Regions from separate parts of the Rhizobium sp. ERR 1071 genome, predicted to be linked through region 2. Evidence: predicted binding sites of a transcription regulator. Region 2 holds the regulator's gene; each other region holds the start of a gene.
What was found. Region 2 encodes PhoB, which activates phosphate uptake and scavenging genes when phosphate is short. Its sites were predicted from a motif close to TGTCATNNANCTGTCAT; they were not measured.

Region 1 (10,670 bases), on a different contig from region 2:
GCTCCAGGCGGGCCGCGATGTCGTCCATCCGGACCTGATTGCCGGGACGGGCCGAGAACGCCAGGCTCTCGATAATATCTTGCGGTGCCACCTTCTGCAGCATGGCGTTGACGGTCACCAGCACGATGGCTGCATGCGGCTTGCGATGATGCGCGATCAGGCCGGACAAAGCCGCCAAGCGCCGCGCCGAGGTGTCGGAGCTTGGGGAAACGCGGTCGTAGGGAAGGCAATCCCAGGCCGGCAGGGTGAGTACCGGGATTTCGGGCGCGATGAAGCCGAGCATCTGTTCGACATCGGCCATGTGCTGGCCGTCAGACATGACATAGGCAATCGGTTGGCCGGCCTTTGCCATTTCGGCAATCAGGAACGGCTCCAGGCCAGCCGGAACATGACCGATCGTCATCGGCTCGCTGGCGGCGAGCAGCTTCTTCGCGTCGAAACCGGGGATCATTTCGTCAATCCGAACCTTTCGGCGATCTCTTCGAAATCGGGCTTGTAGGAGGCCAAGCGCTCAAAGAGAGGCGTCTGCAAATGCTGCGGCGTCGGCTGGCTGCCGAGAATCCATTTGAGGAGATCGTTGTCCTCTTCAGCCATGATGCGCTCAAGCTCGTCGAGATCGGCCTCGGAAAGGCCTGGCAGCTCATTATCGGCAAACTGGCCGAAGACCAGATCCATCTCGCGGATGCCGCGATGCCAGCAACGGAAAAGGATGCGCCGACGGCGAGGATCGAGATCGGCACTGCTGAGGGTCAGCCCAGTCATCAAAAACACCTTTATGTTGATGCGTCTCTATAAAACCAGCGCTCACAGGTGGGAACCGGTTTTTAAGAAAAAAGCACCTGCGATGCAATTTTCCGGGGAGTGTCGGGCTCAAAGGGATCGAGTTCTCCGCTGCCCCTTGCCAAATGCGCCCTGCCCGTCGCATTTTGCCGGCCATGCGTCCCGCTATCCTCGACCCGCTGTTTGCCTCCATCTCTTCGCTGCCCGGCGTCGGGCCGAAGGTATCCGAGCTGCTGGTGAAGCTGCTCGACCGCGAAACGATCGACGATTGCCGTGTCATCGACCTCATTTTCCACGCACCACATTCGATCATCGACCGACGCGAGCAGCCCGGTATCGCGCGGGCGCCGCAGGGCGCCATCGTCACCATTACCGGCCGTGTCGACCGACACCAGCCGCCGCCGAATGCGCGTAGCAACGTTCCCTATCGCGTCTATCTGCACGACGAGACCGGAGAATTGGCGCTGGTCTTCTTCCGGGGCAAGGCACAATGGCTCGAAAAGCAGCTGCCGATCGATGAAACCGTCACCGTCAGCGGCAAGGTCGACTGGTTCAACGGCCGCCCGTCCATGGTGCATCCGGATTACATCATGCGCGAGAGTGAAGCGGAAAACCTGCCGCTGGTCGAACCGGTCTATCCGCTAACCGCCGGCCTCACGCCGAAGTTCCTGCGCAAGACCATCGAGGCGGCGCTGCCGCGCATTCCGCAGTTGCCTGAGTGGGATGATATAGCCCTTACTCAAAAGCAGGGCTTTCCCTCGATCTCCGATAGCTTCCACATGCTGCATGCGCCGAGAGATGCGGCCGATATCGATCCGCAATCTCCCGCGCGCCGCCGGCTTGCCTATGATGAATTCCTGGCGGGGCAATTGTCGCTCTCTCTCGTGCGCCAAAGGCTGCGCAAGGTTGTGGGACAACCGGTGCATGCAACTGGAGAAATCAGCCGCAAAATACTGGAATCCCTGCCCTTCTCGATGACGAACAGCCAGCGTGATGCGGTTGCCGATATTCTGAAGGATATGGCCGGCACCGAGCGCATGCTTCGGCTGCTGCAAGGCGATGTCGGTGCGGGAAAGACGCTAGTGGCACTGATGGCGATTGCCGCCGTGATCGAAAGCGGCGGCCAGGCCGTGTTGATGGCACCGACCGAAATCCTGGCGCGTCAGCATCATGCAACGATTTCAAAATTCGCAGCGAGTGCAAACCTTTCCGTCGAAGTTCTCACAGGCCGCACAAAGGGACGCGAGCGGGATGCGATCCTCGAGCGCATTGCTTCCGGGGAAGCACAGATCATCATCGGCACGCATGCTCTCTTCCAGGACAGCGTCGCCTATGCCAACCTCATGCTGGCTGTGGTCGACGAGCAGCACCGCTTCGGCGTTCACCAACGCCTGCGCCTGACCGCGAAGGGCATCTCGCCGCATATGCTCGTGATGACCGCGACGCCCATACCGCGAACGCTTGTGCTCGCCGCCTTCGGCGATATGGACGTTTCGAAGCTCACCGAGAAGCCGGCGGGACGCAAGCCGATCCAAACGATCACCATTCCGAATGAACGAACCGGCGATATCGTCGCGCGCCTGAGAAGCGCGCTATCTGAGGGTAAAAAAGCCTATTGGATATGCCCACTTGTGGAAGAATCTGAAGAATCCGATTTAATGTCGGTCGAAGAGCGTTACGAGACGCTGACGAGAGCGCTCGGGCCTGGCATTGGCCTCATCCATGGCCGGATGAGCGGCCCGGAAAAAGACGCCGTGATGATGGCCTTCAAGAATGGCGAGATCCGCCTGCTTGTGGCCACGACCGTCGTCGAAGTGGGTGTCGACGTGCCGGACGCGACCATCATGGTCATCGAACATGCCGAGCGCTTTGGCCTAGCGCAGCTTCACCAATTGCGCGGACGTGTCGGTCGCGGTGCCGAAGCCTCGACCTGTATCCTGCTCTACAAAGGCCCCCTTGGTGAAACTGGGCATGCGCGGCTGTCGATCATGCGCGAGACGGAAGACGGCTTCCGCATTGCCGAGGAGGATTTGAAGCTGCGCGGCGAAGGCGAGCTTCTCGGCACGCGCCAGTCCGGAACACCAGGCTTCCGCATCGCCAGCCTGGAAGCCCATGCCGATCTTCTGGAAATTGCCCGCAAGGATGCCGCCTATCTCATTGAGCGCGATCCGGAGCTCACCAGCGAGCGTGGCAGTGCGGTACGCACCCTGCTCTATCTCTTCCGTCGCGACGAGGCGATCCGGTTCCTGCGAGCGGGGTGAGCGGATGGACGCGTTAGCCGCGTCCATCCCTGTCTCTCACGACATTACTTTGCGGCGAGGCCGGGAATGGTGACCTGGAACACCTGGAACATGGTGTCGACATCGGCACCGCTTTCATCCTTGTAGGCGGCTCCGACCTGGAAACCGTCCTGGGTGATGAAGTCGTTATCATTGGCAACGAACAGGAAGTAGTCGTCGGGCAGCTTCGGATCCTGAACGCTGACGATCGACATGGCCTCCCACTTTTCCGAGAGGTTGTTACGGTCGTTCGGCGCGCCATTGTGCAGACCGAAGCGCGCAAGATCGGCGCTGTCGTTGATGTCGATGAACTGGCTGACGACAGCCGGCTTGACGGAGGGATCAAGAACGCCCTTTGGCGCGACAGCCGTGTCGCCGTCGAACTTGCCGCCGGCAATATCGGTGGCAGCGGACACATCGACGGCAACGATGCTACGATAGAGCGACTTATCGCCCTTCTGGCCATAACCATTGTTGCTGTCGCGCGCCAGCATCAGGAAGCTTGTCGGTGAGAGTGCCACGATTTCGCTTTGCGCGGCGACGGCCGTCTTGCCCTTTTCATTGGTAAAGACAGGCAAAGGCACGACATATTCGTGCACCAGTTTCAGATGGTCGAGATCGGCGGCATCATAGACCAGGGCGCGTGTATTCTGCCTGGTAGAGCTGGAATCGCCACCGTCCTGGCGGGTCGCGGACTGAAGCACGACAATCAGGAACTTGCCGTCCGGCGTCAGGGACATCCCCTCGAAGCCCTGATTATTTTGGCGCCCGCTGGTCGGATCCTTCGGATCGGGCGCGGCTTCACCGGGACCGGGATTGTTCGAGGAAAAATTCACGGCGCCGTGGCGCATTGGCAGATACGCGGCCGGCGGTGCCGTGGCCGAGATCATGCGCCCGTCTGCCGAGAAGCGATAGATGTAAGGACCGTATTCGTCACTGATGAACATCGAACCGTCGGGCAGCCGAGCAATAGCTTCGTTATCGAGCGAGATCTTGCCGTTCGGTGCCTGCGGCAAAAGCGGCATACCGCTTTCTGCCTGGCGAACGCCGTTGGCGGGGTCGAGGCCGGTGGTTTCGTTGCCCTTGTTGTCTTTCAAAAGCAGAGTATCCGCGAGCTTGGCCTCGACGCCCGACTGTTCCTGGCCGGCCGGCGGCGTCGCGCCGGGAGCGACCGGAGTCAGCTTGATATCGATGGTGTTGAGACGTCCGCGATAATCGGTGGTGCCGGCGACATTATAGCCGCGGTCCGGCAGCAGCCAGAGCGAACCCTTATAGGTGCCGTCGGCATTGCGGACCCAGCTCTTGGTGTCGATCGACATTCCCGAACCGGAACCGAAGGTCTCGCCGAACTTGTCGCGCAGATTGGCGGGGATACGACCGACCGCGACACGTCCCTTGTTGACGAGCGTCACGCCCTGGACTGCGATGGAATTATCAGCAAGCGCCGCGACTGGTGCGGAAAAAACAAATGCTGCCAGCGCGGCCGACAACAGCGGCAAGCTCTTCGAATGCATATATTTCAAGACAATATCCTCCAGTGAAAATATGTATGGAGACAATGAGATCCATCTCCGACCCGCTCTCAAGCCGCGTCGAAAAACAACAGCCGGGGTCGAAACTCCGAATGTTCGATGATGAGATGCATCCGATTGCCTGTCCCGTAGGACGATCTAAGGCGTCAATATGATAGAGACATGACAGCTCGCGTGATACGCGAGGCCAGGCAACCTACGACAGGAACGGGAGCGTTTCTAAGTCAGCGATTTTATCGGAACGGGCCTGGGCAGCCCCTTCGCCGCGATGAGCTCTTCCTTGTATTCGGGCGATACAAGTCCGCCCGAGATCAGCAGTTTGGCGCCATCCTCCGGGCTCATGTCGAGCACCGTGATCTTTTCGCGTGGAACGAAAACCAGAAAGCCGGCCGTGGGCACAGGTGTCGGCGGCAGAAAGACCGCCACCATGTCCTGACCCATGGCATTGAATTTCGAAGCAATCTCACCCTTGGCATCGGTCGATATGAATACCATGGACCAGAGGCCTGGGCTTGGATATTCGATCAGCCCGACCTTCTTGAAGGATGTGCCCTGCTCTTTCAACACAGTCTCGAAGATCTGTTTGACGCTCTTATAGATGGTCCGCACCAGCGGCACGCGGTTGACGATCGACTCCCCGAAGCGGACGATGCTCTGGCCAATCAGGTTCTTGGCGAGGAAACCAACGATCGTGATGAAGATCATCGCGATCACCAGGCCGGTCCCCGGAACGGCGAAGTTCAGATAGCTTTCAGGATCGTAGCGCGCGGGAATATAGGGGCGAACCCAGCTATCGGCCCAATGAACGACGGACCAGGTCAGCCACAGGGTAATGGCGATCGGGGCGCAGATAATCAGGCCGGCCAGGAAATTGTTTCTGATCCGCGTGGTTACGGACATTTTGATGAGTTTTTCAGTCATTCGCCGCTCGAAAACTCCGTTCCGCCGCCTACTGCTACCCGGCAAATCCTCCCCACCATCTCAGAATGGGAATCGTGCCAGAAATCAGTGCGGCATACAACCCGCCAGCTGCGTCCGCGAGCCGAACAAACGTCCGGCTCACGATGACGTGACGGCAAATGCGGGACGGAAGTTGTCCTATTCCACGGTGACCGATTTAGCGAGATTGCGCGGCTGATCGACGTCCGTGCCCATGAAGACGGCCGTATGATAGGCAAGCAATTGAATCGGCAGCGAGAATATGATCGGGGCGATGATCTCGTCGACGACGGGCAAGGTGATGGTCGCCATGGTCGGCAATGTCGAGGCTGCCGCACCAAGCTCATCCGTGATGAAGATGATTCGGCCGCCGCGTGCTGCCACTTCCTGCATGTTGGAAACGGTCTTGTCAAAGAAGCGGTCATGCGGAGCAATGACGATGACGGGCATATTCTCGTCGATCAGCGCGATCGGCCCGTGCTTCAATTCGCCGGCCGCATAGCCCTCTGCGTGGATATAAGAGATTTCCTTCAGCTTCAGCGCGCCTTCCATGGCGAGCGGGAAGCTGGTGCCGCGACCGAGATAGAGCACATCCTTGAACTTCGAGATTTCGCGCGACAGGCTTTCCATCTGCGGCTGGATGATATTCAGCACATTCGCCATGATACGCGGCATCTCGACGAGATGGCGCACCATTTCCTGTTCATCCTTGGCGCTGACCGTGCCGCGAGCAACGCCCGCTCCGATCGCGAGCGATGCGAGAACCGCAAGCTGGCAGGTGAAAGCCTTCGTCGAGGCGACGCCGATCTCGGGACCAGCCAGGATCGGAAACACCGCGTCGGACTCACGCGCGATGGTCGATTCCCTGACGTTGACCACGGCGCCGATCTTCAGGCCGTTGTCCCGGCAATAGCGCAGCGAAGCCAAGGTATCCGCGGTCTCGCCGGATTGGGAAATGAACAGCGCCGCTTGCGACGGCGACAACGGCATTTCGCGATAGCGGAATTCTGAGGCCACATCGATTTCGACCGGAAGACGCGCATAGCGCTCGAACCAGTATTTGCCGATCAGGCCGGCAAGATAGGCGGTGCCGCAAGCCGAAATTGCAAGGCCGGACACGCCGCCGAAATCTATGGCCGAGACATCCGGGCGCACGCGATGGCTGGCGAAATCGATATAGTGGCTGAGCGCATGGGAAATGACTTCCGGCTGCTCGTAGATTTCCTTTTCCATGAAGTGGCGATGATTGCCCTTATCGACCACATAGGCGGTCGCTTGGGAAATCTGCCGCGGCCGGCTCACTTCCTTGCCGCTGAAATCGAGAATGGTCGCGCCGGCATGGCTAACGATGGCGCAGTCACCATCGACGAGATAGGTGATTTCGTTGGTGAAAGGCGCAAGTGCGATGGCATCCGAGCCGAGGAACATCTCGCCCTTGCCGTAGCCGACCGCAAGTGGCGGGCCAGAACGCGCCGCCATCAGCGTGCCGGGATCGTTTTGAAACATCACGGCCAATGCATAGGCGCCCGTCACACGGTTCAGCATTTTCAGCATGGCCGAACGTGCGTCCAGGCCTTCGCGAACGTATTTCGCCAATAGATGAGCGACAACTTCCGTATCCGTTTGCGAGGCAAATTCCTGGCCTTCGGCCTTCAGTTCTTCGCGCAGCTCGGAGAAGTTCTCGATAATGCCATTGTGGACGACAGCAACACCTTCGACGAAATGCGGATGGGCATTGGTTTCATTCGGAACGCCGTGGGTTGCCCAACGCGTATGTGCAATGCCGGTCGTGCCGGGCAAAGGATCCGACTCGAGGCGCTTTTCCAGATTGAACAGCTTTCCCTCCGCGCGGCGGCGATCCATCACGCCGTCGTGGATCGTCGCAACTCCCGCCGAATCATAGCCGCGGTACTCGAGCCGCCGCAGCGCGTCCACCAAGCGCTCCGCCACAGGCTTCGTTCCGACGATCCCCACAATACCGCACATACAGCTCTCCGTCTGGCCTCAGATATGAGGGCAAGTCCTAATCATTCCTGCGATTTTCTCAATTGCCGTCACGGTCACTTTCGATTTCTGACCGTTACGTCGACACGCGAGTTTTAGTGGCCGCCCTTCTTCGCTGCCTTGATGGCAAGAGCTCGCTCGCGGATTGCCTTGGCTCGCTCTGGCTTTACTTCCTGGCGAGCCCGGCCAAAAGCCAGCGCGTCGGCCGGAACATCATCGGTGATGACACTGCCGGAAGCAATATATGCGCCGTCGCCGATGCGGATGGGCGCGACCAGCGATGAGTTGGAACCGACGAAAGCATTGGCGCCAATATGCGTCTCATGTTTGTTGACCCCATCATAGTTGCAGGTAATCGTGCCAGCGCCGATATTGCTGCCGGCGCCGATCGTCGCATCGCCGATGTAGGTCAGGTGATTGACCTTGGCACCCTCGCCGATCTTGCCGTTCTTGACCTCGCAGAAATTGCCGACCTTGGCACCGCCGGCGAGATCCGCGCCCGGACGCAGCCGCGCAAAGGGCCCAACCGTCGCGCCGGCGCTGACATGGGCGCCCTCAATATGCGAGAAGGCATGGATGACCGCGCCGCCGTCGATCACCGCACCGGGACCGAAGACGACATTCGGTTCGATCAACGCATCCTGGCCGATCACGGTGTCATAGGCGAGGAACACGGTTTCTGGCGCCACCATGGTCACGCCCGACAGCATAAGCTCCTGCCGGCGCCGCTCCTGCCAGAGGCGCTCGATAAAGGCGAGCTCGGCCCGGTTGTTGCAGCCGGTCATTTCAACCTCGGGCGCATCGACCGCAACGGCGCGGCCGCCCAGCGAGCGGGCGATCTCGACGAGATCGGTGAGATAATATTCGCCCTTGGCATTGTTGTTGTCGATGCGGTCAAGAAGCTCCAGCGCCTTGCGGCCATTGATCGCCATCAGCCCGCTATTGCACCACTTTATCGCCAGTTCGGCATCGGTGGCGTCCTTGGCTTCTCGAATGGCGATCAGTTCGCCATCCTTGACCAGCAAGCGGCCATAGACGTTAGGATGCTCCGTATGAAAGCCGATGACGACGATGTCATTGCCATCGGCCAGTCCCTGGCGGGCCGCACGAAGCGGCACATCGGTCAGCAGAGGGACGTCTCCATAGGCAACGATAATATCATCATATCCGCGGGCAATCGCCTCGCGCGCCGCCAACACGGCATGGCCCGTGCCGAGCCGCTCCTTCTGCAGATAGGATTCGACGGCAATATCGCCAATCGATGCTGCCGCGCTGACCTCATCCGCATCGCGCCCGACCACCAGAGCCGCCGCTGAAATCCCGGTCCTGGCGATCGCCTCCATGACATGAGCGATCATCGGACGCCCAGCAATCGGGTGCAGGACCTTCGACATCGACGACTTCATGCGGGTACTGTCGCCGGCGGCGAGGATGATGGCGAGGCAGCTGCGTTCCATTTCAAGCTCCGAGATATACGGTCAAGCGCCGCCCGGGGGCCGGGCGACTCCCCTCATATCAACAAGTCGAGCGATGAACCACGGCGAAATTGAAGGCGACCTTCAGGCTTCGGCAAGGGCCTCGAAAGCTTCGAGAACATGTTGGCGCCCATCGATGATCACAAATTCCATCGCCTTATGGGCCGAAAGGCCGTCACGCGCCGCTATCGCGTCCACTATGGCCATATGCGTATCCGCAATATTGGCGAAGCCATTGGTTGAAGGCGGTGCGCTCATGCGGAACATGCCGACGAGTGCGGCTTCGATAAGTCCGCCCAGCGATCGCATGAATGGGTTCTGCGAAGCCTCCGTAATTGCCAGGTGGAAATGCAGATCGGCGACCGCGAGGCTATCGGAGGTATGATGCGGCGCTGCCATGGCAGCGGCAAGACTGCGGAGCAGTTCGATGTCCTCTCGACTGGCCCTTTCCGCCACGAGGCTTGCGGCAAAAGGCTCGAATGCCATGCGTATATCGTAAAGATGGAGAAGGAACTCCTTGTTGACGCCGCTTTCGAAATGCCAGTTGAGCACCTCGTTGTCGAACATGTTCCAATGGATCTTCTCGGTGACGCGCGTGCCGACGCGCGCACGCGGCACCACAAGCCCCTTTGCGGCCAAAGTCTTCATACTCTCACGCAGGACCGTGCGCGATACCTTGAATCGTTGCAGAAGCTCGCTGTCGCCAGGAAGAATGCTTCCGATCGGAAACGCGCCGGAGACGATCGCCTTGCCCAGCTCATCGACCACCTGAGCGTGGCTCGTGCGCGATTTTCCCTCTGATTTTCCGGTCTCAAGCAATCGGTCGCGCAAGCGCTCTGTCCCTCCCTCAGGCATATCGTCGATTCAAGCGGGAAAGCAGCAGGAGACCCTTCTGCATCAGAATAAAGGCAAACAGCAACAAGCCGATCAATATCTTCGTCCACCAGCTGGAAAGCGTTCCATCGAAGGTGATGTAGGTCTGAATCAAGCCCTGTATGAGAATTCCGATGAGTGTTCCTCCGACGAACCCCGCTCCTCCCGTCAGCAGTGTTCCGCCTATAACCACGGCAGCGATCGCATCGAGTTCGACGCCGACTGTAGCAAGCGAATATCCCGCCGAGGTATAAATGGAAAAAACGATTCCGGATAGACCGGCGAGAAAGCCGGACAGAGCGTAGATCTGGATCGTCGTTCTTCCCACGGGCACGCCCATCAGTTCCGCGGTCTGCGCCCCCCCACCCAGCGCGTAGACATTGGCACCGAAACGGGTGCGATGCGCCAGCACGATGCCGCCGGCAAAGACGAGTAGCATGAGACTGCCGATCAAGGTCAGCCGGCCGCCGCCGGGCATCAGCCAATAGAGATCGTTGAGCTGAGAGTAGAAATCATGCTCTATCGGAATGCTGTCGATCGACATCACGAAGGCGATGCCCCGCGCCAGGAACATGCCGGCCAGCGTCACGATAAAGGGCGGCATGCTGAGATAGTGGATGATGGCGCCCATGCCGGCGCCAAAAATTGTCGTGATCACGAGGACCAGAGCGAAAGCGATCAAGGGATGGATCGTGGTATCGCGAAGGACGATCGCCAGGAACACGCCGGTAAAGGCAATGACCGATCCGATGGACAGATCAATTCCGCCGGAGATGATGACGAATGTC
Region 2 (10,670 bases):
AAGTGGTCGATATTGCCGCCGTCGCCAAGCTCGCCAACCAGATCGGCGCAAAGGTCGTGGTCGACAACGTCTTCGCCACGCCGCTCTTCCAAAAGCCTTTGGAACTCGGCGCCCATATCGTCGTCTACTCCGCCACCAAACATATCGACGGCCAAGGTCGTTCGCTTGGTGGCGTCATCCTTTCCGACAAGCAGTGGATCGACGAGAACCTGCAGGACTATTTCCGCCACACCGGCCCGGCCATGTCTCCCTTTACCGCCTGGACGCTGCTGAAAGGCATTGAGACGCTGCCGCTGCGCGTTGCGCAGCAGACGGCGAACGCCTCCAAGGTTGCCGATTTCCTCGCCGAGCAGACCAACAAGGTCGCCCGCGTGATCTATCCCGGCCGCAAGGACCATCCGCAGGCCGATATCATCGCCAAGCAGATGAGCGGCGGCTCTACGCTGGTCGCCTTCGAGCTCAAGGGCGGCAAGGAAGCGGCCTTCAAGCTGCAGAATGCGCTGGAGATCGTCAAGATTTCCAACAATCTCGGCGACTCGAAGAGCCTGATCACCCATCCTGCCACCACGACGCACAAGAACCTCACCGACGAGGCCCGCGCCGAGCTCGGCATTTCGCCGGGCACCGTGCGCTTCTCCGCCGGCATCGAAGACAGCGCGGATCTGGTCGAGGACTTCGCCCGCGCGCTCGAGCAGGTTTCCGCCTGATATCAATCGAGCCGCCCGGATTTTTCCGGGCGGCTCGACCTGCCCCCATCGGGCAATCTCGCGAAAGATAGGGTAGCTCGTCAGCTAGCGGCCTTGAATTCAACCAGACCGTTGTTCAGGAAGACCGTCTTGTCGAACAATTTAAGATCCAGCGGATTCGGCAGGCGAACATCCGAGAGATCGGGCACTGGTTTCAGCGCCGGATCATAGGAACGGTCGATCTGCGAGACAAAGACGACGATCACGCCTCTGGCGCGCGCAAACGCCTTCAGCGCCCGGACCTGGATCATCAGCTCCGGTTTTTCCCGTTTCTGATCGAGCAGCTGCAGAAAATCGACGACCGCCAACGTGCCACGCGGCGCACCGGCCAGCCTCTCGACGATATAATCGGCGCTGATGGCATCTGAATTGTCGAATTCAAACAGATCGGCAAATTCCGCATAATCGGCACCGATGACAGGAAAACGGTCCAGGACGACCTTTTCCGTGTCCTCCAGCGTGAAGAAGACACCGCGATTGCCAGCCTTCATGGCTTCGACGGCGAGCCGCAAGCTCATTAGGGTCTTGCCGTGACCGCGCCGCGCGCCGATCAGCACCAGATCGCCCGGGCTCAGACGCGAATATAGCTCACCGATGGGCACAGCTGAGCTCGTTTTGCTTGCGAGCAAGCTCCAGCCCGCAAAGCCTTCGCCAGCCGCGACGCGATCCAGCGCGGCGTGCAAGGGGATTTTCTGCTGGCGAGACAGGAGCCTAGCCTTGCGCTTTAAATGATAAACAGGGGCAGAAAGCCTCATCTAAACCTCCTATTGCGAGCAATGACCGCAACCCCTCCTTATGCCAGGCGCTCAAACAGTCGGTTTTGATATCGACGGCCCCGCATGAAATATACTTTCCCGAATGGAGGGGGGAGGCACGGGCCATGCCAGAATCAGATGATAGCCGAAATGCCTTCCGATGAAAATTGCGGTCACACCCCCAGGGAACATAAGATGAAATGAGGAATTATATGAGCTGGAGATTTTGATCGGCGGGCTGCAGATATGACGGGCAACCTACAAGTGCACCTTTGGCTGCGGCAAGCGTTTCTTCTCACCAAAAGTGGAGAGAGAGGCTTCATGTCAGAGAATACCAAATGACAGACGATTTGAGATACTTCTTTCGACGTCTCGTTAACCTTCGTTATTAGCTGTAATAGCTAAATGCCGGGAAGGCTCTACCCGTTCACGCAAGTTTTCATCACGCCGTTCCTTGACGGAGCGGGCTGGTTATAGGATACCGCTAGATATCCCGCTCTTGGCGGGGGTGGTGGAATGCGGATAATATGCCGCGAATGTGGAAATGCTGAAGCGGCAGTGAGGCTTGGAGAAGCGCTCGGCGCTTCAGGGCAGTGGCAAGGTATCAGGCATGTATCGCGCCCTAACACGCGACATCGAGGTTGTCGTCGAACCTTTTTATCTGGAGGAGCAATCCGATCCGGACGACGATCGCTATGTCTGGGGATACCGCATCGTCATATCCAACCATTCGAAGAAGGCCGTGAAGCTGGTGACACGCTACTGGCACATCACCGACATGAATGGCATGGTGGATGAGGTGACGGGGCCGGGCGTCGTCGGCGAGCAGCCGCATCTGAAACCCGGCGATACCTATGAATATTCATCGGGCTGCCCGCTGGATACGCCGTCAGGCATGATGTTCGGCCATTACCAGATGGAAACGGACGACGGAGAGCAATTCCATGTCAAGATCCCCGCCTTTTCTCTGGATACGCCCAACCTGTTGCGCACGCTGAACTGAGCCGACAAAATCGGCAACATCAGGCCGCCTCTATCTCCGACACGTCGAAGCGATACGTCGTAGAGCAGAATTCACAAGTGACGGCGATCTCGCCATTCTCCTGGCTGGCCTCGATCTCCTCGGCCGTGAAGCCCTTCAAGACGCCCTTCAGCTTGTCGCGCGAGCACGAACAGCGGTCATAGACGGCCTTCGGCTCGTAGACGCGTACGCCACGCTCGTGGAACAGGCGATAGAGAAGGCGCTCGGTGCCAACCTGCGGATCCGTCAGCTCATCGGCATCGATGGTTTCCACCAGGCTGCGTGCCTCCGCCCAGGCATCGTCTTCGACATGATCGCGCACGCCGGTATCGCCATCGCCGCCATGCAGGTCCGGCTGACGCATACGCTCGGGCGCTTCGGGCAGGAACTGCGCGATCAGGCCACCGGCCCGCCAGCGGTGACGCGGCTTGCCGTTCTCATCACGGTCGAAAAGTTCTGCCGCCCCCAGACGCACGCGCGTCGGGATCTGCTCCGACTGACGGAAATAGGTGCCGGCAATCTCTTCGAGCGAGGCGCCATCAAGCGCGACAATGCCCTGATAGGGCTGGCTGAAACGGCCCTGATCGATGGTGAAGGCGAGGACGCCCTTGCCGAGCAGCTGTTCCGGCTCGGTCCGGCCTTCGGCGACTGCCTTTTCCAGTGCTTCTTCGTCGAAACGGGCATAGGCGCGAACGTTTTCCGGCGTCGTGAAATCGGCAACCAGAAGGTCGACGGGACCGTCGCCCTTGGTCTGTACGGTAAACTTGCCTTCGAATTTCAGCGACGTGCCAAGCAGGACGGTCAGGACGATGGCCTCCGCCAGAAGGCGTGCAACCGGCGTCGGATAGTCATGCCGGGCAAGGATCGCGTCCAGCAGCGGACCGAGCTGTACGGCACGGCCGCGCACGTCCAGACCTTCCACCTGGAAGGGAACGACATGATCGTCACCGGCGAAATCAAACTGACCCAGCGTTGCGGCATTTTCGGCCATTGCTTTACTCCTACTGCGCCCGCGCCCTTGAGACGCGGTTTAATATCTTCAGATCGCGCCCAGGCACCAAGCAAGAATCGACTTTTGCGCATGAAGGCGGTTTTCCGCCTCATCGAAGACAACGGATTGCGGGCCATCGATCACCTCGTCCGTCACCTCCTCCCCGCGATGAGCAGGCAGGCAATGCATGAACAAAGCGTCTTTGCCGGCCTGTGCCATCAAAGCCTTGTTGACCTGATAGGGCTGGAAGACGTTGTGACCGCGTGCCCGGTGCTCCTGATTCATGGAAACCCAGGTATCGGTTACCACGCAATCGGCGCCGGCGACCGCACGGTCTGCATCATGCGAGAGCATGATTTCGGCGCCCTCGTTGCGGGCCCAGTTCAGATAGTGATCCTTCGGCTCGGAGCCAAGGGGTACCGCCATATTCATGCGATAGCCGAAGCGCGCGGCCCCTTCGATCAGCGAATGCAGCACGTTGTTGCCGTCGCCCGTCCAGGCGAGCGTCTTGCCCTTGATCGGGCCGCGATGCTCTTCGAAGGTCATGATGTCGGCCATGATCTGGCAAGGATGCGTATCGTCGGTCAGCGCATTGATGACGGGAACCGTCGCATGTTCCGCCAGCTCCAGCAGGCGCGAATGATCGGTCGTGCGGATCATGATGGCATCGACATAGCGCGACAGCACCTTGGCCGTATCGCCGATCGTTTCGGCGCGGCCAAGCTGCATTTCGGTGCCGGAGAGGAACAGCGTCTCGCCGCCCAGCTGTCGCATGCCGACATCGAAGGAAACGCGGGTTCGGGTGGACGGCTTCTCGAAGATCATCGCCAGCATCTTGCCGGCCAGCGGCTTGTCGGCAGTGCCGGCCTTCTGCGCGCTCTTTCGCACGATCGCGTCATCGATGATGTTGCGCAGATCGGCCGCCGGAACGGCAGAGAGGTCGAGAAAGTGTTTCGGAGAAGCCATGTCCTTACCTGTGCTCCAGAAAAAACAATAACGCCCGCGTGGGGCAGGAACGCCCCATCTACGGGCGTTGAACTCAAGCCGATTTCTTGGTGCGAGCTGCGCGCGCACGCTCGGCGGCACGCTCCAGGCGGGCAAGACCTTCGCGTGCTTCTTCGGCGGTGACGACCAGCGGCGGCAGAAGGCGGATGACGTTATCGCCGGCCGGCACGCCGAGCAGATGCTCGGCACGGATAGCCTGCAGCAGCTCTGCCTGCGGAATGGCCGCCTTGATGCCGAGCATCAGACCTTCGCCGCGAACGTCCTCGATGATGTCAGGAAAACGATCCTTGAGCGAGGCGAGCCCCTGGCGGAAGACCAGCGAGACATCGCGCACATGCTGCAGGAAGCCTTCGGCAAGCACGATATCGAGAACGGCATTTCCGACCGCCATGGCGAGCGGATTGCCGCCATAGGTGGAACCGTGGGTGCCTGCCTTCATGCCTGAGGCGGCTTCCGCCGTCGCAAGGCAGGCACCGAGCGGGAAACCGCCGCCGATGCCCTTGGCGACAGCCATGATATCAGGCTTGATGCCGGCCCATTCATAGGCGAAAAGCTTGCCAGTGCGGCCGACGCCACACTGTACTTCGTCGAGGATCAGCAGCAGGCCGTGTTCGTCGCAGATCTCACGCAGCCCGCGCAGGAATTCATTGGTGGCCGGACGGATGCCGCCCTCACCCTGGACCGGCTCGATCAGGATCCCGGCTGTCGCATCCGTGATGGCGGCACGCACGGCATCGAGATCACCGAACTGCACTTGGTCAAAACCCGGTGCCTTAGGCCCGAAGCCCTCGATATACTTCTCCTGGCCGCCGGCGGCGATGGTCGCGATGGTGCGGCCGTGGAAGGCGCCCTCGAAGGTGATGATGTGGAACTTTTCGGGATGCCCCTTGGCGAATTGATAGCGCCGCGCCGTCTTGATGGCGCATTCCAGCGCCTCGGCGCCCGAATTGGTGAAGAATACCTTGTCGGCGAAGGTCGCTTCCGTCAGCCGCTTCGACAGCTTCTCCTGACCGGGCACCTCGTAGAGGTTCGACAGGTGCCAGACCTTGTCGGCCTGGGCCTTCAATTCGGCGACGAGATGAGGATGGGCGTGACCGAGCGAGTTGACCGCGACGCCGGCTGCGAAATCGAGGTAGCGCTCGCCATTTTCGGTGACCAGCCAGACGCCCTCGCCTCGCTCGAACCGTAACGGAGCGCGCATATAGGTGTCATAAAGCGGCGTGGTCTCGGCCATGGCCATATCTCCTGATCACAACTTTAAGGACCGATCGCTTCGATTTGATGAAACGGGTCCGAAAAAATCAAAAATGCCGCCTTGCGGCGGCCCGGGCACTATTGATGTTTTGCATCGCGATGTCAACAAAACTGGCGTTTTAGCAGGTGCGAGATAGCGCTTGCGGGCAAAAGAGATAGGTTCGGCGGCGCCTATTGCAGAAATGCCACGCCTAGGCAGCAAGTTGGGGAAAACCTCGAAATCGATTCCTCAAGATTCTCGCGACTCTTGTCACGGAGTCAGCCTCACACTAGGTTAAAAAGCAATTGCTAGACTGCATGCGGCGGAACTAGTCACCACAATTTTAGAGCGTTTCGCGCCTCGTTCCCATGCGAGGCAATGGTGAGGGATTCTGCCATCGGAAACGCGACAGCGGAGACAGGGCATGAATTGGACAGACGAACGCGTCGAGAAGCTGAAAAAGCTATGGTCCGAAGGGTTGAGCGCCAGCCAGATCGCTGCGCAGCTCGGTGGCGTGAGCCGTAATGCCGTTATCGGCAAGGTGCACCGCCTGAACCTTCCTGGCCGAGCGAAGGCGGGCGGCACGGCAACCGCGACGCGCACGCCAAAGCGCAGTGCCGCGGCTCCTCGCGCAACGACCTACGGCTCGCGCGTCGCTACCCGCACCGTGGTCGCCCGCCAGCAGGGTGCAACCATGCTGAAGGAAGAGATCGAGATCGATTCCGTCAATGAAATTCAGTATCGCCCGGCATCGAACGTCGTCGTTCCGATCTCCCGCCGCCTCGGCCTGACGGAGCTGACGGAACGCACCTGCAAATGGCCGGTCGGGGATCCGCTGAAGGACGACTTCCACTTCTGCGGCAATGACAGCCCGGATTCGTCGCCCTACTGCACCTATCATCAGCGCATGGCCTACCAGCCGGTGCATGACCGCCGTCGCAACAACGGCTGAAAGTTACCGCAAGACAAAGAGAAACGGGCCCCTCGAGGCCCGTTTTTCTATTTCCGCCGCTATTTAGTAACACCCGAGCGGCAAGCCGCTCAGGCTTCCATGGAATAGCCCGCGCCGCGAACGGTACGGATGACATCCTGCATATTGGAGAAATTGAGCGCCTTGCGCAGACGGCCGACATGGACGTCGACCGTGCGTTCATCGACGTAGATATCGTGCCCCCATACGCCATCGAGTAGCTGCGAACGCGAGAAGACGCGGCCTGGCGAGGACATCAGGAACTCCAGCAGGCGGAATTCTGTCGGCCCCAGCCGGACTTCGCGGCTCTTGCGGTGGACGCGATGGGTTTCGCGGTCCAGCTCGATATCGCCGCAACGCAGCACCGTGGAGAGAACCTCCGGGCGGGCGCGCCGCAGCATCGCCTTGACGCGGGCCATCAGCTCCGGCGTCGAGAACGGCTTGACGACGTAATCGTCCGCGCCGGTCGAAAGTCCGCGCACGCGCTCGCTTTCCTCGCCGCGAGCCGTCAGCATGATGATCGGCAAGCGCTCCGTCTCCGGCCGCATACGCAGCCGGCGGCAGAGCTCGATGCCGGACACGCCGGGGAGCATCCAGTCGAGGATCAGGAGATCGGGGATGCGCTCCTGGAGACGCAGCTCGGCCTCATCACCTCTGAGGATCGTGTCGACCTCGAAGCCTTCGGCCTCAAGATTGTAGCGCAGCAGAACGCTAAGCGCTTCCTCGTCTTCTACAACAGCAACTCTCGGAACCATGCGCCTATGGTCTCCTTTCTTCGCTTCCAGATTATTCCGTCACTGCGCCGACGGTGTTGGCGGTATCGTCCTTCGGGCGCTCGCCTTCCGGCTGAGCACCGGTCGCCATGTAATAGATCGTCTCGGCGATGTTGGTGGCATGGTCGCCGATGCGCTCGATGTTCTTGGCGCAGAAGAGAAGATGCGTGCAGGTGGTGATGTTGCGCGGATCTTCCATCATGTAGGTCAGCATCTCGCGGAAGAGCGAGGTGTACATGGCGTCGATTTCCTCGTCGCGTTCGCGGATCGACACGGCCTTATCGGGCGAGCGGGTCGCGTAAACATCAAGAACTTCCTTGAGCTGGCTCAGTGCCAGTTCGGAGAGGTGTTCGATGCCACGAGCGAGACGACGCGGCACGCCCGTGCCCTGAACGGCGATGACGCGCTTTGCGGTATTCTTGCCGAGATCACCGACGCGCTCCAGATCGGAGGCGATGCGGATCGAGCCCATGATTTCGCGCAGGTCCGCTGCCATCGGCTGACGACGAGCGATGGTGACGATCGCCTTGTCACCAACTTCGCGCTCGGCATGGTCGAGAACGACGTCGTCGGAGATGACCTTCTGGGCCAGGGCCGCGTCGCTGTTGACGAGAGCGCGTACGCTGTCGCTAACCATCTGCTCGGCCAGGCCGCCCATTTCGGCAATGCGACGCGTCAGAAACTTCAGGTCTTCGTCATAGGCTGAGAGAATGTGAGTGGAGACCATTTTTCTATCCTCAAGTGAACTGTGTGAAAGGAGCCGCGCGCCTGCCATCATCAACCAAAACGGCCCATGATGTAATCCTGCGTGCGGAAATCGTCGGGATTGGTGAACATCTTATCGGTGTCGTTCTCCTCGACCAGGTGGCCGAGATGGAACATTGCGGTACGCTGCGAGACACGAGCGGCCTGCTGCATGGAATGCGTCACGATGACGATGGTAAAATTCTCCCGAAGCTCGTGGATGAGATCCTCGACCTTGGCGGTTGCGATCGGATCGAGCGCCGAGCACGGCTCATCCATCAGGATCACCTCCGGGCTGACAGCAACGGCGCGCGCGATGCAGAGGCGCTGCTGCTGGCCGCCCGACAGGCTCGTGCCGGCATCATGGAGCCGATCCTTCACCTCACCCCATAGACCGGCCTTCTGCAGACTGGTTTCGACGATATGCTCGAGATCGGCCTTTGAGCGATGCAGGCCATGGATGCGCGGGCCGTAGGCGACGTTCTCGTAGATCGACTTCGGAAACGGGTTGGGCTTCTGGAAGACCATGCCGACGCGGGCGCGCAATTCCACGACATCGATGCTGTCGTCGTAGACATCCTGATCGTCGAGCGTGATCTTGCCGGTGACGCGGCAGGTCTCGATCGTATCGTTCATGCGGTTGAGGCAGCGCAGGAAGGTGGACTTGCCACAGCCGGAAGGGCCGATCAGGGCCGTGACCGTATTGGCGCGGATCTTCAGATTGACGTCGAAGAGCGCCCGCTTGTCGCCGTAGAACACAGAAACGTCCTGGCCGATCATCTTGTAAGGGATCGTCGTCATCTTCTTGGCCAAGGCTCTTTCGCTGGCAGCTTCCGTCATCATGTTCATTTCGTGCGCCCTCCCTTACCAGCGCCGCTCGAAGCGGCGGCGCAGCAGGATGGCGCCGATGTTCATCGCGACGAGGAAGAAGAGGAGCACGATGATGGCGCCGGACGTTCTTTCGACGAAGGCTCGCTCGGCTTCGCTCGCCCACATATAGATCTGCACCGGCAACGCCGTCGAAGGATCGAGCGGCGATGCCGGATAATTGGCGACAAAGGCGACCATGCCGATCAGAAGCAGTGGCGCGGTCTCTCCGAGCGCATGGGCAAGCCCTAGGATCGTGCCCGTCAGAATGCCAGGCATCGCGAGCGGCAGAACATGATGTAAGACCATCTGCATGCGCGATGCGCCAAGACCGAGCGCCGCGCTGCGGATCGACGGCGGCACGGCACGCAAGGCCGAGCGCGTGGCGATGATGATCATCGGCAGCGTCATCAGGCTCAGTACAAGGCCGCCGACCAGCGATGCCGAGCGCGGCAGCCCCATCATGTTGATGAAGACCGAGAGACCCAGCAGGCCATAGACGATCGAGGGGACGGCAGCGAGATTGTTGATGTTGACCTCGATCAGATCCGTCAGCCGGTTCTTCGGTGCGAACTCTTCCAGATAGATCGAGGCAGCAACGCCGACCGGCAAGGCAAGCACGAGAACGGTCAGCATCAGGTAGAGCGAGCCGATCAGCGCGACACCAAGCCCGGCGGCTTCCGGCCGGCTCGAATTGCCCGACAGAAAGAGACCGCTGTTGAAGGCCTTGTGAAGCGCGCCGCTTTCGCTGAGTTGCTTCATCCATGCGACCTGGCGGTCGGAAATCTTGCGATCCTTCTCGCTGACGGTCAGATCGATCTGCCCCTTGTTGGCGGAATCGATGTTGGCGCTGGCCAGAAATGTGACGTTCTGTGTCGTCCCGATGATCGAGGGGTTGGCAACGACTCTGTCGCGCAACACGATCCTGGCACTGTCCGACACCATCGCCATCGCCTCGCGCACAAGCGTGCGATTGGCCGGATCGATGCCAAGCGCTTTCACCAACGCATCGCGCACCAGTACGGGGTAATTGGCAGCGATCAGCACCTTCGGATCGTTCATGCGCTTACCCGTCGGGTCGATTACCTTCTCGGTAAATTCGATCGGCAGGGTGATCGAAGTCTGGACAAAGGCGGTATAGCCTGTGCGGACCACGGTCGAGACCAGGATGATAAGGAAGACGAGACCGAAGATGACGGCGGTCATCCCATAGGCGCGAAAGCGACGCTCGGCGGCATAGCGCCGCTTAATGCCGATATCGCGGTGTACAGACGCACCCGGCGTCAGACCGCGCGGCATGTTGAGCTGAGAGGAAGATACGACGTCGCTCATTCGTATTGCTCCCTGTATCGACGGACAATGTAGAGCGCATAGACGTTGAGGCACAGCGTCAGGCAGAACAGCGTGATGCCGAGGGCGAAGGCGACGAGCGTCTGCGGCGAAGTGAACTCCAGATCGCCGGTCAGCTGATTGACGATCTTCACCGTGACCGTCGTCATCGGTTCGAAGGGATCGAGCTGCATGCGCGCGGCAACGCCTGCGGCCAGCACCACGATCATGGTTT
Region 3 (10,670 bases), on a different contig from region 2:
ATAGAGCGTCATGTTCGGTGTTCTTCTGGCCGGATAACGCATGATGACTGCACGCTCCCGATTGATGACCGCCCTGGCCTCGGCGCAGGTCATGGACATGGAATTATATCGCGAAATCGCCAATGCCGGCGTCGCGGCCGAAGTGACGAGCAGGCCCAGCAGGATGAAATTTTTCATCTGAGTAATCCTCCCTGAAGTTGTTATAATACAATATATATACGCGGAGACCGCCATTGCGGTTTCCATATTTGTGACAAAACGCAAGTGTGATCGAGGTGGGAGGCTTCGTGATGAACCACGATAGTTATGACGATTCCTATATAGCCGATATCCTCTTGTCCGTAAGGACCATCGCGCTCGTCGGCGCTTCGCCCAATCCCGCGCGCCCGAGCAACGGTGTGATGGCCTATCTCCTGAACAGGGGATATCGCGTCATCCCCATCAATCCCGGACAGGCCGGCAAGGAAATTCTGGGGCAATGGGTCTATGCACGCCTGGCCGACATTCCCGAGCCTGTGGATATGGTCGATGTTTTTCGGGCGCCGGAATATCTCCGATCGGTCGTGGAGGAGACGATCATGATCGAGCCGCGGCCCCCGGTCATCTGGGGCCAACTCGGCGTGCGTGACGATGCGGCTGCGGCGAGAGCGGAAGCTGCGGGGGTAAGGGTCGTCATGGACCGCTGCCCGGCTATCGAGTATCCGCGTCTGGTCGCTTGACCGAGATCATGCATGACGGCTGCATTCTGCCGTTTATCGCGCGATCTCACTGAAAGATGGCAAGTTTTTTCCGCGAGCCGAGAAGCACGGCAAAGTTCGCGGTTAACTTTCATATGCCAGGCGTTATGCTTTTCCCGTTACGAACAAGATCCGGCGGGAGGAAAAATATGCCAACCAACAACCCAGGTTTCGACACGCTTGCGATCCACGCCGGCGCGCAGCCAGACCCGGCGACAGGCGCGCGCGCGACGCCGATCTACCAGACGACCTCCTTCGTCTTTCAGGACGCCGATCATGCCGCTGCACTGTTTGGATTGCAGCAGTTCGGCAATATCTACACGCGCATCATGAACCCGACGCAGGCGGTGTTGGAAGAGCGGGTGGCGGCTCTTGAAGGCGGAACCGCGGCTCTCGCGGTGGCCTCCGGTCATGCGGCACAGCTGCTCGTTTTCCATGCCATCATGCAGCCGGGCGACAATTTTGTTGCGGCCAAGCGGCTCTATGGTGGCTCGGTCAATCAGTTCGGGCAATCCTTCAAGAATTTCGACTGGCGAGTCCGCTGGGCCGATTCCGCCGATCCTGCGACCTTCGAGGCGCAGATCGATGGCCGCACCCGCGCCGTCTTCATCGAAAGTCTTGCCAATCCCGGCGGCACCTTCGTCGATATCGCCGCGATCGCGGCCATCGCGCACAAGCATGGCCTGCCGCTGATCGTCGACAACACCCTTGCAAGCCCCTATCTCATCCGGCCGCTGGAGCATGGCGCCGATATCGTCGTGCACTCGCTGACAAAATTCCTCGGTGGCCACGGCAATTCCATGGGCGGCATCATCGTCGACGGCGGCACTTTCGACTGGTCCGCCTCGGGCAATTATCCCATGCTGTCTTCACCGCGCCCGGAATATAACGGCGTCGTTCTGCATTCGACTTTCGGCAACTTCGCTTTCGCCATTGCTTGCCGGGTGCTAGGCCTGCGCGATCTCGGGCCAGCCATCTCGCCATTCAATGCCTTTCTGATCCTGACCGGCATTGAGACGCTGCCATTGCGCATGCAGCGCCATTCCGACAATGCGGCTGCCGTTGCGCGTTGGCTGAAAGCGCAGGAAAAGGTGGCATGGGTGAACTATTCCGGCCTGGAAGACGATCCGAACCATGCCCTCCAGCAGCGTTACTCACCGAAAGGCGCGGGCTCGGTCTTCACCTTCGGACTGAAGGGTGGTTATGAAGCGGGCAAGGGGCTGGTCGAAGGTCTGGAGCTCTTTTCGCATCTTGCCAATATCGGCGATACGCGTTCGCTCGTCATCCATCCCGCCTCGACGACCCACAAACAGTTGACTGACGAGCAGAAGGTTGCCGCCGGTGCCGGCCCGGATGTCGTGCGTTTGTCGATCGGCATCGAGGACGTCAAGGACATCATCGCCGACCTGGAACAGGCGCTCGCGAAAGTCTGATGAGGTTCCTCACATAGCTTTGGCAACAGTTTTTTATTGGGTTATATTGAGTCGACCGGCGAAAAAACCTGAAAAACGGGGCGCTCGCATATATGGCCTCTTCAAATCTGACCCTATAGGATGCCGGTTACGAAGCGATCCAGCCGGGTTTCTGGACGATAGAGCGTCTTGACCAGGATCGCCGCGAAAACGGCGGTAAGCACCCCGCCCATGACGTCACCGACATAATGCGTGCCGACGTAGACTCGCGAGAAGGAGACAAGGATCGCGCCGAGTAGGAAGAAGAAGCTTCGCTCTGGCATGCGTTGAAGCGCAAATGCGGCAACGATCGCGAACGCGGCCGTCGCGTGGTCGGAGGGAAAGGACGGGTCATTGCTGCGATTTATAAGTAGCTTGGTGACTCCGACATCATACGGGCGAACGCGACTGACAAAAAACAGGATGACTTGGTTGATGCCGAGACCGATGACGAAGGTCAGGCCCGCGGCAACGAGTGCGTGTCGGGTTTCCGATCGACGTTCTCCGACCCACCATTGGACAGCGACGAGAACGATCAACAAGGGAACGCCGTAAGCCGTGATTAGGATCATCAGGCTGTCGACTGTCGGGTTTCCGGCTATGCCATTGATCCACTCTGTTATAACGACATCTAGTCCATACATGCTGGCCCCTTCTGAACTGCGATTGCGATTTCGGCCCGATTGAGATGGTCGAGCCAAATTAACGAAGCGCACTAGGGCATTGTTTTCTGACGTTTCCCTGAAAGGTGGGAGCTTGGCATGGGGCGGCAGGTCAGGATGATATGCTTTTCGGGTTCGCGTTTTATTGGGTTCGCGGAGAGCCACATAAGGCAATCGACAGGAGACATTTGTGACGACCTATCTGGCAGTGGACATCAGCGACATCGAACCGGAAACGGGCGCGCCCGCAGCTGATCGCCTCGTTTCGGGAGCCCCAATCTTTCGCACATGGAATGTTGAAGAGGCCGATGGCGGCCTTTACGTCGGCATATGGGAGGCGACGCCTGGCAAATGGAAGGTCGTCTATGACGAGTGGGAATACTTCCATATCCTCTCCGGCTACTCCGTTGTAACGTCAGACGATGGCGAGGCCTTTCATCTGCGTGCGGGCGACCGCCTTATCTTGAAGCCGGGCTTCAAGGGGACCTGGGAAGTGATTGAAACGACTCGCAAGGATTATGTGATCCGTCTTTGACGATGCTCTTGAATTAGAACATGAAGTTCGCGTTCATGCGCCCTTTGGCGCGCTTCATTTCCTGCCGTTCCGCGATGGCCGTGATGATTGCCGCAGGTTGTGTCACTGCCGCTTCATTAAACTGTCATCAAACTGAAACAATGCGTCTTTAGAGCCAAGTCTGTCGCCGGGAGATTTCAGGCGGGGAGGTTCGTTTACCATGGGGACCTCGCGCCGATCTTCTGCTCGCCATCCTTTCATTCACTTGAGGAAGTGAGTCTACTATGCTTAACCTGAAACTCCGTTCGCTTTGCCTGACTGCAGGCCTCATCGCGGCTATGTCCGCTTCGGCCTCCGCTGCCGACATCACGGGCGCCGGCTCGAGCTTCATCGCACCGGTTCTGTCCAAGTGGGCTGAAGGCTACAAGGCTGCGACGAACAATGTCGTCAACTATCAGTCGGTTGGTTCGGGCGCCGGCATCAAGCAGCTTCTCGACAAGACCATCGTATTCGGCGCTTCGGACAAGCCCATGAGCGACGCCGACCTCGAGAAGAACGGCATTGCCCAGTTCCCGATGATCTCCGGCGGCATCGTCGTTTCCTATAATGTCGAAGGCGTAAAGCCGGGCGAACTCGTTCTCGACGGCAAGACGCTGGCTGACATCTTCCTTGGCAAGATCGCCAAGTGGGACGATGCAGCCATCAAGGCTCTCAACCCCGATGTAAAGCTGCCGTCCACGCCGATCTCGGTCGTTTACCGCGCCGACAGCTCGGGCACGACCTTCAACTTCACCGACTACCTGTCGAAGGTTTCGCCGGAGTGGAAGGAAAAGGTTGGCTCGAACACGGCTGTTGAATGGCCGGTCGGTTTCGGCGCCAAGGGTTCGGAAGGCGTTTCCACGACCGTCAACCAGACGGCTGGTTCGATCTCCTACGTTGAATATTCCTACGTCGTCGCCAACCACATCGGTTTCGCGAAGATGAAGAATGCTGCCGGCAAGGTTATCGAGCCGAGCCTGGAAACCTTCAAGGCTGCCGCTTCCAACGCCGACTGGGCCAAGGCCAAGAACTTCAACCTGATCATCACCAATCAGCCGGGCGAAAAGAGCTGGCCGATTGCTGCCTCGACCTGGGTTCTGCTCTATAAGAAGCCGGCCGATGCTGCTAAGAACGAAGAGGCACTGAAGTTCTTCAAGTGGTCCTATGAGCATGGCCAGAAGGACGCGACCGCCCTGTCTTATCTCGCGGTCCCGGACAATGTTGTCGAGATCGTTGAGAAGTCTTGGAAGACGGACTTCGGCACGAAGTAATTTGTGCTAGGCGAGAAAGTTGCGGCGGGCAGGGTATTTCCCTGTCCGCCTTTCGTGACAGGACAAGGGGAAATCGATGGCTAACGCGACTCAAATGGCGGGCTTCCAGGCTGTGAATACCTCCGCCGCGACCAGAAAATTCCGAATCCAGGATCGGATTTTCTATTTGATGACGCTTGGCTCGGCTGTTCTTGTCGTGCTTCTGCTGCTGGCAATCCTCGTGGTTCTTGTCATCGATGCCTTGCCCACATTTCAGACCTTTGGCTTGTCGTTCCTCTGGGGCACCAAGTGGAGCGCGCCGGCTGATATTTATGGCGCCGTGCCTGCCGTGGTCGGTACGCTTGTAAGTTCGTTCATCGCCATGCTGATTGCTGTTCCCCTCGGCATCGGCATCGCCATATTCCTGACGGAACTTTGCCCCGGCAGCCTGCGCCGTCCAATCAGTACGGCCATCGAGCTTCTGGCAGGCGTTCCCTCCATTATCTACGGCATCGTCGGCCTGTTCATTCTCGTGCCGCTCATGCAGAACTATATATTGCCATTCCTTATCTCTACGGTCGGCCAGGTGCCGGTGATCGGTCTGCTGTTCCAGCCGCCGGCCCCGGGCGTCGGCCTGCTGACGGCAAGCCTCGTGCTCGCCGTCATGATCCTGCCGTTCATCACCGCAATCTCCCGCGACGTGTTCAGCACCGTGCCGCCGATGCTGCGCGAATCCGCCTACGGCATGGGCATGACGACATGGGAAGTGGCCCGCCACATCCTGATCCCTTATACACGCCGTGGCCTCGTCGGAGGCATCATGCTTGGCCTTGGCCGCGCGCTTGGCGAAACCATGGCCGTCACCTTCGTCGTCGGCTCGGTAAGCCGTCTGCAATCGTCGATCATTTCGCCGTCCACGACCATTTCCGCCCAGATCGCGAACAACTTCGGCGATGCCGACGGTCTGCAATTGTCGAGCCTGATCGCGCTCGGCCTGCTCCTGTTCGTCCTTTCCTTCTGCGTGCTTGCAGTGGCGAGATGGATGATCGGCCGCGGCGACTCGCTCTGAGGAAAAAACCATGGAAAATGCAGTTCGTCAGAATCTCGTGTCGAGGCGTTATACGAAGAACAAGGTGATGATGGCCCTGTCCTTCCTCGCGGCCATTCTCGGCATATTCTTTCTCAGCGTGATCCTTGTCAGCCTGGTTTATCGCGGTGTATCGGCGCTCAGCCTCGACGTGTTCACCATGTCGATCCCGGCTCAGGGCTCGCGCGGCGGTCTGATAAACGCAATCTACGGCACGGTGCTGGTCACCGGCTGTGCCATTCTGATCGCAGCGCCGATCGGCATTCTAGCCGGCACCTACCTGGTGGAATATGCCAACGGCACCAAGCTTGCCGAGGTCGCCAAATTCATCAACGACATTCTGCTGTCCGCACCCTCGATCATCGTCGGCGTGTTCGTCTACGGCGCCGTGGTCGTGCCCATGCACGGTAATTCTGCCATCGCGGGCATCCTAGCGCTGGCGCTGATCGCCCTTCCGGTTGTCAACCGGACGACGCAGGACATGCTGTTACTGGTGCCGAATGCGCTTCGCGAGGCGACTGCCGCGCTCGGTGCGCCGCGCTGGAAGTCCATGATGATGGTGATCTACCGTTCCGCCTGGACCGGTATTCTCACCGGCATTCTGCTGGCCATCGCCCGCATCAGCGGCGAAACCGCACCGCTTCTCTTCACTGCCGGCTATAGCAAATTCATGAATACGGGCCTGACCGGTCCGATCGCCACGCTGCCGGTTGCCATCAACACGCTTGCCGCCGATGCTGGCGAGGATCTCAAACAACTGGCCTGGGCCGGTGCGCTGATCATCACCGTCGCCATCCTTGCCCTGAACATCCTTGCCCGTGTCTTGAGTGGGCGCCGTCAATGACGCAGCCGTCGAACGATAGGAATGAGACCATGAACATGAGCGACAGCAAATTTCAGAGCGTCAACGCACAACAGGGGAAGGACGCCGCTTCCCAGTCGGATCTCGGTGCGCTCGCGAAGCTCGAGGTGAAGAACCTCGATTTCACCTATCAGAACGGCCATCGCGTTCTGAAGAGTGTGAATATGAATATCCGCAAGAACGCGGTCACCGCCTTCATCGGCCCTTCGGGTTGCGGCAAGTCCACGCTGCTGCGCACCTTCAACCGCATGTATGATCTTTACCCCGGTCAGACCGTGACTGGCGAAATTCTGCTGGATGGCCGCAATATCCTCACCAAGGACGTCGATCTCAACGATCTGCGCGCCAAGGTCGGCATGGTGTTCCAGAAGCCGACGCCGTTCCCGATGTCCATCTACGAGAACGTCGCTTTCGGCATCCGCCTCTATGAGAAGATCTCCAAGGCGGAAATGGACGCCCGCGTCGAGGCGGCGCTGACGGAAACGGCGCTGTGGAGCGAAGTCAAGGACAAGCTGCATCAGAGCGGACTTGGCCTTTCCGGCGGCCAGCAGCAGCGCCTCTGTATCGCCCGCGCCATCGCCATTCGTCCCGAAGTCCTCCTGCTCGACGAGCCCACCTCGGCTCTTGACCCGATCTCGACCGCCAAGGTCGAGGAACTGGTGTCGCAGTTGAAGGGCGATTTCACCATCGTCATCGTCACGCACAATATGCAGCAGGCAAGCCGTATCTCCGACAGCACCGCCTTCATGTATCTGGGCGAGCTGATCGAATACGGCGCGACCGAACAGATCTTCCAGGCGCCGAAGGTCAAGCGCACGGAAGACTATATCACCGGTCGTTACGGCTGATACGGCTGGACATTGCCGCACAATTTGCGAAGGCGCGCCTTTCAGGCGCGTCTTTTCGTTTGAGAATGGCGGCCTTGTTCGGCACTCGCACCATTTGGTCAAGAGAAAGCTTATAGGATGGGTGTGCCGAATGAGCCGATCACATCCTCGCGAGCGTGCCCATGCGCCGCAAGGCGTGGATCTGGTCGTCGAGCGTCGGCACAAGCTCGCCTTCATCCGCTGCGGTCGCCGCGTCGGGCTCCCTCGCAGTCTCCATTTCATTGAAGACGATAGTGCAGTTGCGGCCTGCGCGTTTGGCGGCGTAAAGCGCACGGTCTGCGAAAGAGACCAATCGATCCCAGCTGACGGTATCGTGGGGCATGATCGAGACGCCGATGCTGACGGTTGCCGGCACCAGCGAGCGACCAGCAAGCAGCGGCACGCGGCAGAAATCGGCGCGGATGGTTTCCGCCAGCGCTTCGGCCTGCGATTGCTCGTCTATCGGAACGAAGGCGACGAATTCCTCTCCGCCCATTCTGCCGAATGCGCCAGTGCGAGGCACGAACTGACGCGCGATGCGGGCAAACTCGACCAGAACCGCATCGCCTGCCTGGTGGCCATGGCGGTCGTTGATCTTCTTGAAATGGTCGAGATCGAATAACAGGGCGGCAAGCTTTTGCGGTTGTTGCTGCCCCTTGCCGACGAGAATCTCGTAGCTTTCCTGAAGCCCGCGCCGGTTCAGAACTCCCGTCAAAGTATCGGTGATGGATATTGCCCGCCAACGGCGCTCGGCGCGTTCCATGAGAAGCTTGCCATTGAGAACGATGGCGATGATGATGAGCAGCCCGTAGCCAAGCGCCATGTAGCCACGATAGATCATGGCCTCGTCCAGCGAAGGGGCAGCAAGCACCATCCAGAGAGCCGAACCGAAACAGAAGCAGGCGAGCGCCACGAAGACGATGCCGAGTTGTCCGCGTGCCGGCTCCCGTCGGCCGTCTCCGGGATGCACAGCGAAGGCAAGCAAGGTCGCGCCGACTGCGCCGGCTAGGTCATAGACGACGACGCGATTAGCGAAATTGCCGGTGACCCAGGGAAGGCTGACGCCGACGATCCAGATGGCTGGCGGCAGGAATGCCGACCATTCCAGCTTGCGCTTGTCCATGACGCGAAATCCGACGATCCACGCGCTCTCGCCGAGCAGGGCCACGGCATTGCCGATCTGGATCGACCAAATGTCGGGAATGAGGCCTCGGGCAGCCACCAAGGCGAATCCCACAGCGCTGACCGTGAAGCCGAGTGCCCAGATCAAATAGGCTGGGGATTTGCGATCATGCCTCCAGGCAAGAAGGAGAACGGTCGCCAGGGTTATGGCTTCCGAGCACCAGATGGTCAGGCCTGTGGTCATATTCAGCACGATCGGACGTCTCCGCTTTTTGGGGGCCGTCGGCGCGAGCGGCACGACGATTTCCGCGATCGGCTCATCCTTGCCCAATAAGATGGCAAGTTCCTTAAATGAGTTGGTAAATTTTGCCTGTGGTGGAGATCTCCGCCCGATGGGCACAGACCTTCATGCTTCCTTCACCTTGCGACCGCGAATTGTAGTGGGTAGCGGATGGTCCGTCGCTACGGCACCTTGGAATTCGAGGAGCCGTGGTTAGAAATGCTTTGTGAACGCTTCGTGGGGCATGAGTGCTTTTTGACGTTATGCTTTCGGGCGTCTTGAAGTGCAGGGCAGGGACACTCTATGTAGGAGTAAAGGATTTTTACTCCGATTCCCGGCGTTTCCGTCGCCGGGACAAGTTTGATAAAGGACGCACATGAGAAATCCAGTCGATACAGCTATGGCTCTGGTGCCGATGGTTGTCGAGCAGACCAACCGCGGGGAACGGTCTTACGATATTTATTCCCGCCTGCTGAAGGAACGCATCATTTTCCTGACCGGACCGGTCGAGGACCATATGGCGACGCTGGTGTGCGCACAGCTTCTCTTCCTTGAGGCCGAAAATCCGAAAAAGGAAATTGCGCTCTATATCAATTCACCGGGCGGCGTCGTGACCGCCGGCATGGCAATCTACGATACGATGCAGTTCATTAAGCCGGCCGTTTCGACGCTCTGCATCGGCCAGGCTGCCTCGATGGGATCGCTGCTTCTGGCCGCCGGCGACAAGGACATGCGTTTCGCAACGCCGAATTCCCGTATCATGGTTCACCAGCCCTCGGGCGGCTTCCAGGGCCAGGCTTCGGACATCGAGCGCCACGCGCGCGACATCATCAAGATGAAGCGCCGTCTCAATGAAGTTTACGTCAAGCATTGCGGCCGGACCTATGAAGAGGTCGAGCAGACGCTCGATCGTGACCATTTCATGTCTTCGGATGAGGCCAAGGAATGGGGTCTGATCGACAAGGTGCTGACGTCGCGTACTGAAATAGAAGGTGAAACCGCCTCGTGATTATCCACTAGGCGGTGACTTCTACGCCACAGTTCTATCCCATTTGTGATCGAATAGGGGTTTAATGTGGAGCGGAACGCGGTAATAGTACGCATTAATGCTATGTAGCGTTTTTGTGACATAGCATTCGGCATTCGAAGGGGGATTCGTTGCCACGCAGTTCCGGTTTGGTTGCCTGGCCTGCGTTCAGTACCCTGAAGGGCGCCGCGATCTGCAAACGAGGGGCAGGTCCGGCGGGCGCATAGAGTGGACCGCGATTTCAATTTGGAAATTTGCGGCGTGCTGGAAGGAAAGTGATATGAGCAAAGTCAGCGGCAGCAACGGCGGCGACTCAAAGAACACACTTTATTGTTCGTTCTGCGGTAAGAGCCAGCATGAAGTCCGGAAGTTGATTGCCGGACCGACCGTATTCATCTGCGACGAGTGCGTCGAGCTATGCATGGACATCATCCGCGAGGAAAACAAATCCTCGATGGTGAAGTCTCGTGACGGTGTTCCGACCCCGCAGGACATCATTAAGGTTCTTGACGAATACGTCATCGGCCAGCGGCAGGCGAAGAAGATCCTCTCCGTGGCTGTTCACAACCATTACAAGCGGCTCGCTCACGCATCGAAGAACGGTGACGTTGAGCTGGCGAAGTCGAACATCATGCTCGTCGGCCCGACCGGCTGCGGCAAGACCTATCTTGCCCAGACGCTCGCCCGCATCATCGACGTTCCCTTCACCATGGCCGATGCGACGACGCTGACGGAAGCTGGCTATGTCGGCGAAGATGTCGAAAACATCATCC

Region 1: a site for PhoB is predicted at 4,743-4,759, ahead of FBZ99_RS01945 (esterase-like activity of phytase family protein). Genes of this name have one in related genera too.
Region 3: a site for PhoB is predicted at 3,508-3,524, ahead of pstS (phosphate ABC transporter substrate-binding protein PstS). Genes of this name have one in related genera too.

What each region holds. Positions count from the first base shown of each region.
Region 1 covers NZ_VITM01000001.1:381,923-392,592, forward strand. Annotated here, with positions in the region: gene mfd (transcription-repair coupling factor) at 1-451, opposite strand, end outside; gene FBZ99_RS01935 (FAD assembly factor SdhE) at 448-762, opposite strand; gene recG (ATP-dependent DNA helicase RecG) at 936-3,041, shown strand; gene FBZ99_RS01945 (esterase-like activity of phytase family protein) at 3,086-4,573, opposite strand; gene FBZ99_RS01950 (DUF502 domain-containing protein) at 4,811-5,512, opposite strand; gene glmS (glutamine--fructose-6-phosphate transaminase (isomerizing)) at 5,690-7,516, opposite strand; gene glmU (bifunctional UDP-N-acetylglucosamine diphosphorylase/glucosamine-1-phosphate N-acetyltransferase GlmU) at 7,630-8,991, opposite strand; gene FBZ99_RS01965 (FadR/GntR family transcriptional regulator) at 9,094-9,840, opposite strand; gene yjfF (galactofuranose ABC transporter, permease protein YjfF) at 9,857-10,670, opposite strand, start outside.
Region 2 covers NZ_VITM01000003.1:528,436-539,105, forward strand. Annotated here, with positions in the region: gene FBZ99_RS12650 (O-succinylhomoserine sulfhydrylase) at 1-707, shown strand, start outside; gene FBZ99_RS12655 (DNA helicase) at 788-1,501, opposite strand; gene apaG (Co2+/Mg2+ efflux protein ApaG) at 2,112-2,504, shown strand; gene FBZ99_RS12665 (Hsp33 family molecular chaperone) at 2,524-3,513, opposite strand; gene argF (ornithine carbamoyltransferase) at 3,562-4,479, opposite strand; gene FBZ99_RS12675 (aspartate aminotransferase family protein) at 4,553-5,752, opposite strand; gene FBZ99_RS12685 (GcrA family cell cycle regulator) at 6,177-6,704, shown strand; gene phoB (phosphate regulon transcriptional regulator PhoB) at 6,794-7,477, opposite strand; gene phoU (phosphate signaling complex protein PhoU) at 7,509-8,222, opposite strand; gene pstB (phosphate ABC transporter ATP-binding protein PstB) at 8,273-9,088, opposite strand; gene pstA (PstA family ABC transporter permease) at 9,104-10,438, opposite strand; gene pstC (phosphate ABC transporter permease subunit PstC) at 10,435-10,670, opposite strand, start outside.
Region 3 covers NZ_VITM01000001.1:770,672-781,341, reverse strand. Annotated here, with positions in the region: gene FBZ99_RS03865 (hypothetical protein) at 1-177, opposite strand, end outside; gene FBZ99_RS03860 (CoA-binding protein) at 291-719, shown strand; gene FBZ99_RS03855 (O-acetylhomoserine aminocarboxypropyltransferase) at 887-2,170, shown strand; gene FBZ99_RS03850 (phosphatase PAP2 family protein) at 2,284-2,832, opposite strand; gene FBZ99_RS03845 (cupin domain-containing protein) at 3,041-3,385, shown strand; gene pstS (phosphate ABC transporter substrate-binding protein PstS) at 3,649-4,674, shown strand; gene pstC (phosphate ABC transporter permease subunit PstC) at 4,751-5,722, shown strand; gene pstA (phosphate ABC transporter permease PstA) at 5,733-6,584, shown strand; gene pstB (phosphate ABC transporter ATP-binding protein PstB) at 6,614-7,450, shown strand; gene FBZ99_RS03820 (GGDEF domain-containing protein) at 7,590-8,843, opposite strand; gene clpP (ATP-dependent Clp endopeptidase proteolytic subunit ClpP) at 9,247-9,879, shown strand; gene clpX (ATP-dependent Clp protease ATP-binding subunit ClpX) at 10,178-10,670, shown strand, end outside.